DNA from 3 places in the Paenarthrobacter ilicis genome. Region 2 is predicted to be linked to each of the others. Evidence: predicted binding sites of a transcription regulator. Region 2 holds the regulator's gene; each other region holds the start of a gene.

Region 1 (4,779 bases), 820 kb from region 2:
GACCGGCGTCGGGCACGGGTGTAGGCGGTCCATGTGGTACTCAAGGGGCTCCAGTCAAAGGAAAAAGGCTTGCCCTACGAGCGTAGGACAAGCCTCCGACAATAAGAGTCGGTTTCCACAGTGTGCAGGAACAGTGACCCCTGGCAGATGTGGACCTATTGCTCCCTGGTGACCCTTTGCAGGTCCTCGGTGGCGGTATCAAGCAGCGTTCGCAGTTGCTCCACGCGCTGATCCGTCACGTCTCCGGCGGCGTTGGCCGCGACGGCCTGATCCAGAAGTTTCTGGGCCTGCTTGTGATTGGCACGTGCCACATCCAGCGCGTGCTCCAAAGTGGTCTGGTGCTCAAGGGTTGATTCGTTTTCCATGCCCCCATTGTCATCAGGTTCCCCGGCCGGCGCCAGTGAGCCAGCCGGGAAATCCCTGAAAACTTACCCCGTTTTTAGGCGTCTGCCGTTTCCAGCACTGCGATGGGAGCAATGACGTCCTTGGCGGGGAAGGACGGCGGGTTTACTCCGGCCATTTCTTCCATGACGCGCACAACCTGGCAGGAGTACCCGAACTCGTTGTCGTACCAAACGTAGAGAACAAGGTTCTTGTCGTTGGAAATGGTCGCCAGTCCGTCCACGATGCCGGCGCGGCGGGAACCAACGAAGTCGGTGGAGACCACGTCCGGAGAGTCGATGTAATCGATCTGCTTGCGAAGATCAGAGTGCAGGGACATCTCGCGGAGGTAGTCGTTGACTTCCTCGCGGGTGGTGCCGCTCTCCAGGTTCAGGTTCAGGATGGCCATGGAGACATCCGGGGTGGGAACGCGGATGGCATTGCCCGTGAGCTTGCCCTGCAGTTCCGGAAGCGCCTTGGCCACGGCCTTGGCGGCTCCGGTTTCGGTGATCACCATGTTGAGGGCGGCAGAACGTCCCCGGCGGTCACCCTTGTGGAAGTTGTCAATCAGGTTCTGGTCATTCGTGAACGAGTGGACCGTTTCCACGTGGCCATGAATGATGCCGAACTTGTCGTTGATGGCCTTCAGCACCGGGGTGATGGCGTTGGTGGTGCAGGAGGCCGCCGTGACGATCTGGTCATCGTTGGAAATATCGCGGTGGTTGATGCCATGAACAATGTTCTTCAAGTCGCCCTTGCCCGGGGCGGTCAGCAGGACGCGGGCGGCGCCTTTGCTCTTCAGGTGCTGGGAGAGCCCTTCGGCATCGCGCCAGCGGCCCGTGTTGTCCACCACCAGGGCGTCCTTGATGCCGTAGGCCGTGTAATCGACCGTTGCCGGGTTGTCGGAGTAAATGACCTGGACCTGGACACCGTTGGCGGTAATGGTGTTGGCTTCTTCATCCACACGGATGGTGCCTTCGAAGGAACCGTGGACGGAATCGCGGCGCAGCAGGCTGGCACGCTTGACCAGATCGTTCTCGGCGCCCTTGCGGACGACGATGGCGCGGAGGCGCAGGCCATGGCCGCCACCTGCCTTTTCGATGAGGAGACGGGCCAGCAGGCGGCCGATGCGGCCGAAGCCGTAAAGGACGACGTCGGTGCTGGTGCGGTCGTCCGCTCCGCGCTTGCCTACGACGTCGGCAAGTTCCGCACGCAAGTACTCGTCCAGCGAAGCGCCATTGCCTTCAGCCCGGTACTTCTCCGTCAGACGCGCAATGTCGATCGCTGCGGCGCCCAGTTCCAACTCGGACAGGGCGTTGAGCAGGGGTGCGGTTTCTTCGAGCAGAAGCTCGTGGTTGCTCATCCGGCGCGCAAAGCGGTGGGCCTTCAGGATGTTCATGGTGGACTTGTTGATCAAGCTCCGGCCATGGATGCTGGTGACCACGTTGTTTTCCCGGTACAGCCGGCCGATCACCGGAATCATGGCTTCGGCGAGAGCCTCCCGGCCCATCCACTTATCAAGACAAGAATCTGACGTCTGGCTCACAGAACTACCTTCCTTGGTCAACCACATACGTCCTCGTATGCAGATGGCAGCGGCCGCCCGGAGTAGTCCTGCGGCACATGCGCCGGCGGGCTTCGGTCCACCCACAGCGCCTTGAACGAGAGCAAAGAAAATCCGCCGGCTGCGAACGCAGTCCCGGCGGCAGAACATCTACGTTCAGTAACCATTCTAGGGTGGAAAGGGTCTTGCTGGTTCTCTACCAGGCGTGAAATCACTCACAGGGCCGCCGCTGAGGCAGTCATAAATGGATGGGTCGACCGATACGCCGGGTTCTGTCATCCCTCGCCGTTGCCAACAAGGGAGTAGCGGCCATCCATCTACGAACGCCGTTGCCGACGCCCTCCAGCAGCCTACCCGGACACTCGGGCGGGCAGCCCTCGAACGTGTCCTGTCTGGCCTTGCTCCGGGTGGGGTTTACCTAGCCTCCCCGGTCACCCAGGGAGCTGGTGGTCTCTTACACCACCGTTTCACCCTTACCTGCCGCAACCGGTGCAATACCGGAAAGCACAGGCGGTCTATTCTCTGTGGCACTGGCCTGCGGGTTACCCCGAGTGGGCGTTACCCACCACCCTGCCCTGTGGAGCCCGGACGTTCCTCGAGCCACTTGCGTGACGCGCGGCCGCCTGGTCGACCCATCCGCAGTCCAGTCTACCGGCGTCGGAACCTTCCAAAGTCCGACGGTAATATCGACTGGTGCTGATTCTGCTGCCGCCATCCGAAGGCAAGACCCCCGCAACCAAAGGCCCCTCCGTCGATTGGGATTCGCTGAGCTTTCCCGAACTGAACCAGTACCGGGCGGCGGTTCTTGAGGCGCTGGGAACCGTCAGCGCGCATGAGGATGCCCTGGCGTTGCTGGGCGTCGGCCCCTCCTTGCGGGACGACGTCGAACGCAATACGCGCCTCCACGCTGAACCGGCTGCTCCCGCCCACCAGGTCTATTCGGGCGTCCTCTACGATGCTTTGGGATATGACAGCATGACGCCCACGCAACGCCGGAAGGCAACCGAATCGATCCTTGTTGTCTCTGCCCTGTGGGGAGCCATCGGCTTTGGCGACCATGTTCCCGCCTACCGCCTGTCCATGGGAACTGCACTGCCCGACGTCGGACGCCTGGCTTCCTACTGGAAGCCCCAGCTCAGCGCGGCCCTGGCCGGGCGCGCTGCAGATGAGCTTCTGGTGGATTGCCGCTCCAGCACTTACGCCGCGGCCTGGGCTCCACCTCCGGGGCAAACAGTAAACGTGAATGTCTTCAGCGAGGCGAACGGAAAACGGACGGTGGTGAGCCACTTCGCCAAGCACACCCGCGGCGAACTGGCACGGCACCTGCTGACGCGCCGCGGCAAGGCTCCGGCAACGCCGGAACAGCTGGCCAAAGCAGCGCGGGAAAAATGGAATGCCGAACTGTTACAGGCCACGGCCCGGAAGCCGCACGCACTGAACATTATTCTGGCGGGCTAGTTCCACTCCGCCGAGCGGACCAGGATCACGCCTGAATCCGGGCAAAAGACGATCTCGTCCTCGGCTGCGGCTTTAACCTCCGCGAGGTCGCCAGGGCTCAGCATCATGCCCGAGCCCTCCGACTTTCCGTGGAACAGCCGGGCGGCGCCAACGCCGCGCTTGGCAATGGTTTTCTCGTACACGGCAAGCATTCCAGTGTCCAGGGAATCCGCGAAAGCGGCCCGCTGTCCACGAACCACGGTTTCTTCAGCTGCAATTTCGGCGATGGCCTCGTCAAGCTCGGCCCGGATACTGCCAAAAGAACCCTGGATGTCATCAACGATCGCCTGCTGGGCCGACTGGCGCTCCCGCAGCGAGTCCAGGCGCTCAAGGATCTCAAGTTCCACGTCTTCCAGATCGGACCGGCGCTTGTTCAGCGAGGCAATGTCGTTTTGCAGGGCCACAAGATCCTTGGAAAGGCCGGTACCGCTGTTCAGCCGTGTTTCGTCCCGTTGAATCCGGGACGCAACCTGCTCGACGTCGGCTTCCGCCCGCCGCAGTTCGGCCTCGGCGTCATGCACGGCAACCTTGGCCGAGCCCAACTCCCCGTTAGCCACACCAAGCGCATCCGTCAGGTCAGTGATGCGGGGATCCGTCTCCAGGACTTTGCGCCGACCCGCCAACGATTTCAGCTTGGCATCCAGCCCCTGCAGTTCAAGCAATTTCAGTTGTTCTGCCGGTGCTGCTTTCGCCACGCTTGCCTCCGCTTGCTCATTGCCGGCCTGCCGTTCAGGTCCAGCCGGACGGGATCATCTTCACGAGCCGTCCTTATGTCCTTAGACTCTAGTCGCCGCCGGGAGTGAGTATGAAGTCCCACGGATCACTGTTGATGCCGCTGACACGGATTTCGACGTCGAAGCCCTGGTCCGCGAGCACGTTTCCCAAGGCACCCGCTGCCGCAGGAAGCCACAGCCATTCGCTGGCGAAGTGTGAAACGTCAATGAGATAAGGGCGTCCATTGCCGGAACCCTCCCTGGCCTCGGACGCGGGATGGTGACGCATGTCCGCGGTGACGTACACATCAGCGTTGCTGGCCCCCACGGCGTCCAGGAGGCTGTCCCCGGCGCCGCCGCAGACGGCTACCCGCCGCACCAATCCATCCTTGTCGCCGGCGACGCGCACTCCCCCGGCCACGGCCGGAAGGATTTCGAAGACGCGTGCTGCAAAATCCCCCAGGGTGGTCAGCTCAGCAAGATCGCCCACCCTGCCGATCCCTTCTTCTGGCAGTCCGTTGCCCGCAGGCGACAGCGGCGTCACGTTGCCCAGCCCCAGGGCGTCCGCCAGGACGTCCGAGACACCGCCTACGGCCGAGTCCCCATTGGTGTGCACCGTGAGGA
Region 2 (4,779 bases):
GGGGCGGAGGGAATAGCCGGCGCGGCGGAGGAGGTCTTCTGCATACCGGCATTGTTACTTGAATCGCCTTTGAGGCGCAGAAGTTATCCACAGGTAGTTCCCGAAGCGGCATTCGGCGAGGAATATTCGACGGCGGCGCTAGGGATGTGAGAGAGGAGCCGCAGGGTGGGGTGGGGATGTGAGAGAGGAGCCGCAGGGTGGGGTGGGGATGTGAGCGAGGAGCCGCCGGGAGGGGTGGGGATGTGAGAGAGGAGCCGCAGGGTGTGGTGGGGATGTGAGAGAGGGCTAGAGCCGCGGTCCGCGGAATCTGGAGAAGCCGCGCCACAGGCCGTAGACGGCGCCGCCAACCGTGGCTGCCTTCAGACCGAGAGTCGCGGCACGCCGGCCGGACCGGAAGTCGTATACGGGCCAGTTGTTGTCGCGGGCATGCTTGCGCAGCTTGGCGTCGGGGTTGATGACCACGGGGTGCCCCACCAGTGTGAGCAAGGGAATGTCGTTGGCTGAGTCGCTGTACGCCCAGCAATGTTCAAGGTCCAAGCCCTCGCGATCGGCGATGAGCTGGACAGCGATTGCCTTGGCCGGCCCATGCAAAATATCGCCCACGAGTTTTCCGGTGTACATGCCGTCGTGAACTTCGCCCACCGTGCCCAGCGCGCCGGTCAAACCCAGACGGGTGGAGATCACGGTGGCCACCTCAATGGGAGTGGCGGTGACCAGCCACACTTTGCGTCCCACTCTGAGGTGCTGTTCGGCGAGGGCTTTGGTTCCGGGCCAGATCCTGGACTCGATCATCTCGTCGTAGACTTCTTCGCCCAAGGCCTTGATGTCGGCCACGGTGATCCCTGCGGCGAGCGTCAGCGCGGAATCGCGCACGGAGTGAACATCCTCCATGTTTTCGCCACGCATGACGAACTTGAACTGCTTCCAGGCGAAGCCGGCCGCCTGCGACAAGGTGAAGGCTTTGCGTTCGTACATTTTCCGGGCCACGTGGAAGAGGCTGGCACCTTTCATCAAGGTGTTGTCGACGTCGAAGAATGCAGCTTCGCCGGTGTGCTTCTGCGCTTGGGCAGTTGCGGCAACAGCGGCGTTCTTCTCGTCGGGCATGCCTCGAGTCTAGTCAATGACAGGCGGGCCGCGTGTTGGGCGCTGATGTGCGCCGCGCCCGACGGGATGTGAGAGAGGGATGGTGGATGGGGGGTGGGGATGTGAGAGAGGGATGGTGGATGGGGGTGGGGATGTGAGAGAGGGACCGGCGGGTGGGGTGGGGATGTGAGAGAGGGATAACGTGGGGGCATGGCAATTCCCGACGTCGTCCTCCTCACCAAAGCTGACTGCCACCTCTGCAAAGAGGCGCGTGCCGCCGTCGAGCGTGTTTCATCGGGCCTGGGTGTGCCGTGGCGCGAGCAGCAGATTGACGAGGACCCGGAACTGCGTGAGCGGTACGCAGAGGAGATCCCCGTGGTGCTGGTGAACGGCATCCAGCGGGATTTCTGGAAGATCGATGAGCAGCGGCTGGCCCGCACCTTGAAGAAGGCCATGGAGGGCTGAGGGTGCGGTTACCCGTAAGTAATCGCTTTGGTTGAGTCTGCCAGGGGGTCATAGAGTGGAACAACAAAGCGACGCAATGGAGAAGACCGTGACTGCGCTTGAACCGTCCCCGGATACCAACACCGAGGACAGCGAACCTGCCGCCAAGCAGATACCGCCCGCGGCTGTAGCCCGGATGACCCTCTATTTGCGCGCGCTCAACTCCCTCTTGGCAGAAGGCGTGGAACGGGTTTCTTCAGAAGCCCTGGCGGAAGCGTCCGGCGTGAGCTCTTCCACCCTACGCAAGGATCTTTCCTACGTTGGTTCGTACGGAACCCGCGGTGTGGGCTACGAGGTCCAGAACCTGAGCCGTCACATCGCGGCCGCGCTGGGTCTGACCCACGATTGGAAAGTGGCCATTGTGGGCGCCGGTAACCTCGGCAAAGCTCTGGCCCGCTATGGCGGTTTTGAGTCCCGGGGTTTCGACGTCGTGGCTATTTTTGATGCTGATCCCATGGTGATCGGCAACGAGGTTGGTTGGCTGAGGGTCAGCGATTCGGCCGAACTGGAACGTGTCCTGGAACGCACGCACACCAACATGGTGGTGTTGGCCCTGCCCGCTACGGTGGCGCAATCCGTGGCTGACCGGGTGATCGCTGCCGGGATCCGCAGCATCCTCAGCTTCGCGCCGGTCCTGTTGCAGGTCCCTCCGCACGTTAACCTCCGCAAGGTGGACATGGCCACCGAGCTCCAGATTCTGGCGTACCACGCACAACGGGCGCAGGCTCCGGGCCAGGCCGTCTAGCCTGATCCGGACCTGCGCCCGTTGTGGTTGGCCGCTGTGCGGCCCGGCCCGAAAGCCAGGTGGTTTCTAGCGGCTGTAAGGGTTGGCGAACGGCTGCGGCTTCCGGAAGTACGGGGCCGACGCCGGCAGGTACAGCATCACAATGGCTGCAACTCCCAGCAGGATGACGATCAGCTGCAGGATGCCGTAGCCGGAACCGAACTGGAAGACGCTGGTGAGGCCCAGTACGGAGATGGCAGCAAACACGGTGCCGAGGATGCGTGCCCAGTTCTTGCCCTTGCGGACCGGGAAAGCAACCAGGGCGTAGAGGCCCAGGGAAACGACTGCACCAATCACGGCACTCACACCGATCACGCCGCGCATGCCCTCCATGCTGCCCTCAGGGAAGTCCGTTCCCTGCTGGGCGGCCTGCTGGTTCATGGCGTTGATGAAGGCGTCGGCACCGGTGGTGGCCAGCAGCAGCGAGCTGATGGCGGACAGAATGCCGGCAGCAACAATCATCCAGAAGGCGTAGTTGACCATGGGCGGCATGGCAACAGGAGCTGCCGGCTGGCCGGGCCAGTTGGAGCCCTGCCCGTACTGCGGTGCTGCCGGTGCCTGGCCGTACGGCGAAGCCTGCTGGCCGAACTGCGGCGCGCCGGGTGCGCTCTGCTGTCCGTACTGGGGCGCTGCCGGGGGAGTGGACTGCTGTCCGTACTGGGGCGCTGCCGGGGGAGTGGACTGCTGTCCGTACTGCGGTGCAGCCGGCGGGGTGGACTGCTCCGGCTGGTTAGAGTCGCCCGGGTTCGACGGCGGGTAGGGAGGGTTGCTCATGGCATTCCTTTGCTTGTTCGACTGCTGGTACGGCCGCCGGGATCAGCAAAATGACCCTGCCCCCAGCGTGGTTCTGCTAACACCGTACCCTTACGCCCCGGCGCCTGAGCACAGTACACGCAGGTTTTCGGCGTGCTGGCGCCAAAAATCATCACGGAGGAGTACGCCTGCATGATGAAGGCCGCGGGGATTCCGGGGAATCCATCCGCGGCCTTCAGCCAGTGGGCCTGCCGTGATGCTCGACGACGGCTGCCGGCTTTGGTTTTAGACCTGGCCCTTGACTGCCTTGAACCAGAGCTGGGAGTTGGGCAGCCACATCAGCACTACGGCTACGGCGCTGACCAGGAAACCGAACCAGTTGCTGCCCAGGCCGGTGCTGGATCCGCCGGCGCTTGCTGCGCTGAAGATGGTGAGGAGCAGCGACGCAGCGGCAACGATTGTCAACGCCAGGCGCGCCCATTCCTTGCCTTCCTTCATCTTCATGGCCAGGATCACCTGCGCCGCCGCCAACGCGAGGGTCAGCAGCAGGATGATCAGCAGGATCGCAGCTATTCCGGGAGCGAAAGCGAAGAGGGCAACAATGGCAAAGAACCCAATGACTCCGAACAGGAGTCCCAGGAGGCCTGAGATGACCCAGATGAAGTAGGACACCTTCAACTCGGTGGGCAGGCCCTGGGTTTTGAACATCCCCGAGAATCCACCTTGCGGCATGACGTCGTTGAAGTTGCGTGGACCATCGGTGGGCATTTCGAAGTGGAAGCCGGGTTGCCCGGGCGCAGGTTGTCCCTGCCCGGGGCCTGGGTTGGGCGGAACAGCACCGGGCTGGGAATACTGGCCGGGTTGCGACGGCGGTTGGTAACCCTGGGGTGGCTGGTAGCCCTGCGGAGGCTGGTAACCCGCAGGAGGAACATTGCCGGGCTGCGGAGGCTGGGAGCCGGGCTGCGGAGGCTGTGGTGCTTCATCTGGGGTACTCATGGCATCACTTTAGACCGCAGGTTGAAGGATGCCTAGGAAATTCGGAGCCAACTCGCAGCCAAGTCCCGGGGAGGTGAAGAACAATTGCGCAGGTGGAACCGCAGAATGCACAACGGCACCCCTGCAGCGTGATGCTGCGGGGGTGCCGTCGCGTTGGTTCTGCCGTGGCCCCGCCCAAGGCCCATGAAGGGGCCCGGGCTGAACCGCGAGGGGAATCAGGCCGCTGCGGGAGCGATGAAGGCGAGTTCCAGGTTGATGACAACCTTGTCGCTGACCAAGACGCCACCGGCTTCGAGGACGGCGTTCCAGGTGAGGCCGAAGTCCTTGCGGCTGATGGTGGTCTCGCCGGAGACGCCTGCACGGGTGTTGCCGAACGGGTCAACAGCTACGCCGTTGAATTCGGTCTCGATGGAGACCTCCTTGGTGACACCCTTGATGGTGAGATCGCCCACGAGGTCGAAGCTGTTGCCGTTGGCCTTGACGTGGCGGGAAACGAAGGTGATTTCCGGGAACTTCTCAACATCGAAGAAGTCTTCGCCCTTGACGTGGCCGTCGCGGTTGACGTCGCCGGAGTCAAAGCTGGCGGTCTGGATGGTGGCGTTGACCTTGGAGTCGGCCAGGGATTCGCCAACCTCGAGGGTGGCTGCAGCGTCCTTGAA
Region 3 (4,779 bases), 2.8 Mb from region 2:
TTGGGTGCGTGGCCCTGCTGGGCCAGCCCGAAGAGGATGCGTCCGGCCCCGAAGATGTCGCTGTTGATCGCAGAAAGCGCGGCCGTGATGACCACGGCGTTGAGGATGTGCGGTGCGGCAGGGATCCCCAGGCCGTCGAAAATCTGCACAAACGGACTGCCGCTGCTGCCTACCTCGTTCCAGGGGAAGATGCTCATCAGCACGCCCAGGGTCAGCACGTAGAAAAGGAGAACCCGCACGGGAACGGTGTTGACGGCCTGCGGAATGACCTTTTTGGGATCCCGGGCCTCGCCCGCGGTGATGCCGATGGTCTCGATCCCCCCGAATGCAAACATCACCACGGCGAACGCGGCCAGCAGGCCCTCGAAGCCGTTGGGGAAGAAGCCGCCGTGATTCACCAGGTTCCCCAAACCCGGTGCCACAGCGCCGCCGTCGCCCGTTTGAAAACCAAAGATCACAATGGCCGCGCCGCCTACGATCATGGCGATGATGGCCACCACCTTGATCAGGGAGAACCAGAACTCCAGCTCACCGAACACCTTGACGCTGAGCAGGTTCATGGCGCCCAGGAACAGGATGATGGCCAGCACCCAGATCCAGCGGTCCACCTGGGGGAACCAGAACCCCATATAGATACTGAACGCGGTGACGTCGGCAATAGCCACGATCGCCATCTCGAACACGTAGGTCCAGCCGGTCACAAATCCGGCGAACGGACCCAGATAGCGGCTGGCGTACTGGCCGAAGGACCCGGAAACAGGGTGCCGGACGGCCATCTCACCCAGCGCCCGCATCACCATGAAGACGGCCGCACCGCCAATGATGTAGGCCAGGAGCACCGCCGGTCCGGCCTTTTGTATGGCGGAGGCTGAGCCGTAGAAGAGGCCGGTGCCGATCGCGGATCCAAGCGCCATGAAGCGGATGTGACGGACGTTGAGGCCTCGGCTGAGCGCCGTACCTGCGGCTTGGAGGACAGAACTCTCCGCAGCCAGCTTGGTTTGTTGCATAGTAAAACCTTCTCGTCTTTGGGAGGGGATCGCTATCCAGCAGATCACTTTCAAGGAGCTTGTGATGGGACTCACGCGGCTTTGGTGTCTTTGATCGCAGACACTCGCGGAACCGGGCTGCCCTGCGAGGCGCGAAAACTGGTAAAAGTCATAGTCCCCAGTCGGATATGATGGCCGCGGACAGCACATCACACGGTCAGGCATCCCTCGCATCACGCGTCGCCCCCTTGAATCCTGCGCTGCCGCCGCATCCTTATTTGGGGGACTCTCTTGAACTCTGCCATCCACCGCGCCCGCCGCTTTCTGGCCGCCGCCCTGGTGACCGCCGTTGCCGGCGCTTCGCTGCTTTTCGCTGCGCCCGCCCAGGCCTATGACATCCCGGACTTCGAGGTCCCCACCGCGGCGCAGGCCCCGGTTCCCTATGTTTCCCGGGTCGTTGACGCCGCTGGCGTGGTCCGGTTGTGGAAGACGGCGGGCCCCGCAACACGCGCCGCCGCCGCTGTGGCCCTGGCCGGAGGCCCGGACGCGGTTCAGGCGTTCGTCGACGCCGGGCAGGACGCTCCGCTGGCGGCGGACCGCAAGCAGTTGGTTACCGACCTGACGACGAGGGGAAGCGTGGAAGTCAGGGCTTCTGCGCAGCGCATCCTGGACCGCAACGATCCCGTCATCATCAACGACTTCCTGGCTCAGGGATGGTGGCGGACCTGGGACCTTGACCTGCGCATCACTGCTACTCAGTTCCTCAACTTGGATGGTCCTATCCGCCGGGCCGCTTCCGCCAGCATTGACGCGGGCCCCGAAGCAATCGAAGAGTTTGTCCTCTCTGGCTGGATGACCGAGGCCAGGGTGTCGGACCGGCAGGCCGCGTACGCGCTGATTGCCTCTCCGAACCCTGCCGTTTCAGCAGGAGCGAAGACTGTCCTTGCCACGTCCGACCCCGACTCCGACGCGGCGAAGGTTTCCGATTACCTGCGCTATGGCCAGTTCGTCGCAGCTGGTCACTACACCGAGTTCTCCACGGTCTCTGGCCTGCTGCAGCAGGTCAAGGCAGACATCAAAGACAACCCCCTGGGTTCGGCCGCCGTCGCAGACCGTGCGCAAGCTGCCGTCGTGACTGCCCGCGGTGCAGCCGTTACCGCCCGGGACGCCGATGAGAAGCGGCTGCTGGCCGACTGGAAGTTCCTGACAGCGCAGGCTGCCCCGCGCCAGGTTGCGGACAACAACAGCATGGCTGACCAGAAGCCGCTCAAGGAAGCATTCTCCAAGGCCGCCAAGGAAGTGCCCGGGGTGCTCGCTGTGGTGTCCGCGCCCGGAGCGGATCTTGATGCGCTGATCAAGGAAGCCCGCCTCGCTACGGTTGATCTGGCCCTCGTGGGGACTCCGGAGGTCAAGAAGGCCGCGGAGACGGCTTTGGCCAGCGGCGATGCGGCGGTGAAGAATTTCATTGGCAGCGGCTACGCAGCTGCCATCAAGCAGGACGCCGTGAGGCCTTCCGCTTTCGAGGGTGACAGGCAAGCGGCTTACAAAGCCTTGTCTGCAGGCGGTCCGTACGTCAAAAAGGCCGCTAAGGCTGCTCTTGAGTCAGTAAGCCACGCCGATACCCGCTACTTCCTGGAATATGGCTACGCTGACGCCCAGGAGCTGGACAACCGGATTCTGGCCTACCAGACCATGGACGACGCCGGTTTGGAGCTTCGCGCCGCGGCGAACGTTGCACTGGACGGCAGCCGCGCAGATGCCCAGGTATTCGCCACGGCAGGCCAGTTCGCCGCACTGGAGCGGGACAACGCAACAACCGAGCACATTGCCTCGGTTGATGCCATGCTCACCGAGCTTGCGGGGCTGGCGGATAAGGCCAAGCTCGACGCCGGCCAGGCAGCTGCCGCTGCTGCGGAGGCAGCCCGTGCCGCCGAACAAGCACGCCGGGACGCCGAAGCGCGTGCCGCAGAAGAGGCTCGCCAGGCTGAAGCTGCCAGGGCTGCCGAGGCTGCGAAGGGCTCGGGCACTGTCAGTGCCTCCCAGGAGTACGGCAACGGCCAGGTCCCCAACGTGGTTCCGTGGCCGCGCGAGTACGCACCCGCCGTCGAAGTTCCGGACAGTGAGCCTGCACCGGAGTCGGCCACAGAGTCTCCCGTGCCAGCGCCCAGCATCTCGGTGCCTCCGGCATCGGCGGACAACGATGCGTCGGCGGATGGTTCGCCTACGGTTGATTCCGAGTCCCAAGAGGCGGCCGCGCCATTGGCCGCCTCTGCCACCGGTGTCAATGGTTGGACCATCGGCTTGATCGTCCTTTTGGTTCTGGCAGCCGCGGGGGCCATCACGTTCCTCTTGCGCCGCAAGGGATCTCCCGCAAAGAGCTGAAACACGCCGGCCCCCACGCCGTGAGTGTCTGGTATTTCAGACACTCAAGTTCGTCAACCGGCTGGTGCCTGCCACCACTTGGGTGCACGCTTGAGTACGGTATCCCGGACTAGATTCGTTCCGGGCCCGTGAAAGGCGAGCAGCGAGGACCCATGGCAACCATCAGCACCCCCACTGGCAAAGCGACATCCAAGGTTCCTGCGGCCGAGAACACCCTCAGGATCCTCAAGTTGCTGGCCTCCCGCCGAGGCCCCATGGCGGCGTCCAACATTGCCACGGCGCTCGGCTTGCCGCGTTCCAGTGTCTACCACCTGCTGGGGGTCATGGAGGCCAACGGCTTTGTGATGCACCTGCATGAGGAGCAGCGCTACGGTTTGGGGATCAGCGCCTTCGAGCTCAGTTCGGCGTACTCCCGACAGGAACCGTTGTCCAGGCTTGGCCGTCCCATGTTGGCCGCCCTGGTGGACGTGCTCGGGGAAAGCGCCCACCTTGCCGTTCTCCACGGCCGCGACGTCCTGTACATCGTGGAGGAACGGGCAAAAAACCGCCCCAGCTTGGTCACCGACGTCGGGGTGCGCCTCCCCAGCCACCTCACCGCCTCCGGCCGGGCCATCCTCGCCGCACTGCCCAAGTCCCAGGTCCGGGCGCTGTACCCCAATGCCGCTGCCTTCACGGCCCGGCATGAGGTGGAGTCGCCCATCATGAAGTACTCCACGCTCTCCTCCCACCTGGACCAGGTACGCCAGCGCGGCTACGCCACGGAAAACGGCGAAGTGACGCCCGGATTCGGTTCCATTGCCGTTGCCGTGACGGACCATGTTGGATGGCCGACGGCGGCAGTGGCCGTGACGTTCCTGGAGGACAAAGTTTCCAGTGAGCAGCGGCCGGCGCTGGCTGCCCGGATCCGGAAAGCGGCGGACGAACTGTCCGTCCGGATCCACGGAAGACCCGCAGGGTAGCTTGCCGCGACCCTGCGGAATATGGGTCCCTTGGCACCCCGGTAACTGTCTGTGATACCGGACAGCACCCTCTCCTAAGCCGTTCCTGCGGGGCCATTAAGGGGCTTTAGTAGAAGCAGAAGATCTTTCCACCCAATACTTCCCACAGACGAAGGAGCCACCATGGCACCCGCCGATTTCACAACTGGTGCCCGTCCGGTCAAGGCCGCCCGGGGGACTGAACTCACTGCCAAGTCGTGGCAGACCGAAGCTCCGTTGCGGATGCTCATGAACAACCTTGATCCTGAGGTCGCTGAGCGTCCGGACGATCTTGTGGTCTATGGCGGAACCGGCCGCGCAGTCCGGTCCTGGGCAGCATTCGATGCGATCACCCGGACGCTGGAGACCATGGAGAAGGACGAGACCCTCCTGGTCCAGTCGGGCAAGCCGGTGGGTGTGTTCCGCACCCACGA

Evidence for each region. The regulator Rex, encoded in region 2, represses fermentation and respiration genes when NADH is low (regulators of the CRP and FNR family bind a similar motif). The targets are predictions, from matches to a motif close to CTTGTGAANNNNTTCACAAG.
Region 1: a site for Rex is predicted at 2,148-2,167, ahead of JOE60_RS10510 (glyceraldehyde-3-phosphate dehydrogenase). Genes of this name have one in related genera too.
Region 3: a site for Rex is predicted at 1,066-1,085, ahead of JOE60_RS01845 (ALF repeat-containing protein). Genes of this name have one in related genera too.

What each region holds. Positions count from the first base shown of each region.
Region 1 is NZ_JAFBCD010000001.1:2,304,126-2,308,904, forward strand. It holds gene JOE60_RS10500 (HNH endonuclease family protein) at 1-44, opposite strand, end outside; gene JOE60_RS10505 (hypothetical protein) at 156-365, opposite strand; gene JOE60_RS10510 (glyceraldehyde-3-phosphate dehydrogenase) at 440-1,927, opposite strand; RNA gene rnpB (RNase P RNA component class A) at 2,191-2,580, opposite strand; gene JOE60_RS10520 (peroxide stress protein YaaA) at 2,639-3,403, shown strand; gene JOE60_RS10525 (zinc ribbon domain-containing protein) at 3,400-4,137, opposite strand; gene JOE60_RS10530 (Nif3-like dinuclear metal center hexameric protein) at 4,226-4,779, opposite strand, start outside.
Region 2 is NZ_JAFBCD010000001.1:3,126,713-3,131,491, reverse strand. It holds gene JOE60_RS14305 (DUF559 domain-containing protein) at 1-44, opposite strand, end outside; gene JOE60_RS14300 (HAD family hydrolase) at 286-1,104, opposite strand; gene JOE60_RS14295 (glutaredoxin family protein) at 1,294-1,548, shown strand; gene JOE60_RS14290 (redox-sensing transcriptional repressor Rex) at 1,625-2,332, shown strand; gene JOE60_RS14285 (hypothetical protein) at 2,399-3,145, opposite strand; gene JOE60_RS14280 (hypothetical protein) at 3,410-4,120, opposite strand; gene JOE60_RS14275 (YceI family protein) at 4,336-4,779, opposite strand, start outside.
Region 3 is NZ_JAFBCD010000001.1:370,159-374,937, forward strand. It holds gene JOE60_RS01840 (amino acid permease) at 1-1,007, opposite strand, end outside; gene JOE60_RS01845 (ALF repeat-containing protein) at 1,278-3,368, shown strand; gene JOE60_RS01850 (IclR family transcriptional regulator) at 3,521-4,327, shown strand; gene JOE60_RS01855 (urocanate hydratase) at 4,490-4,779, shown strand, end outside.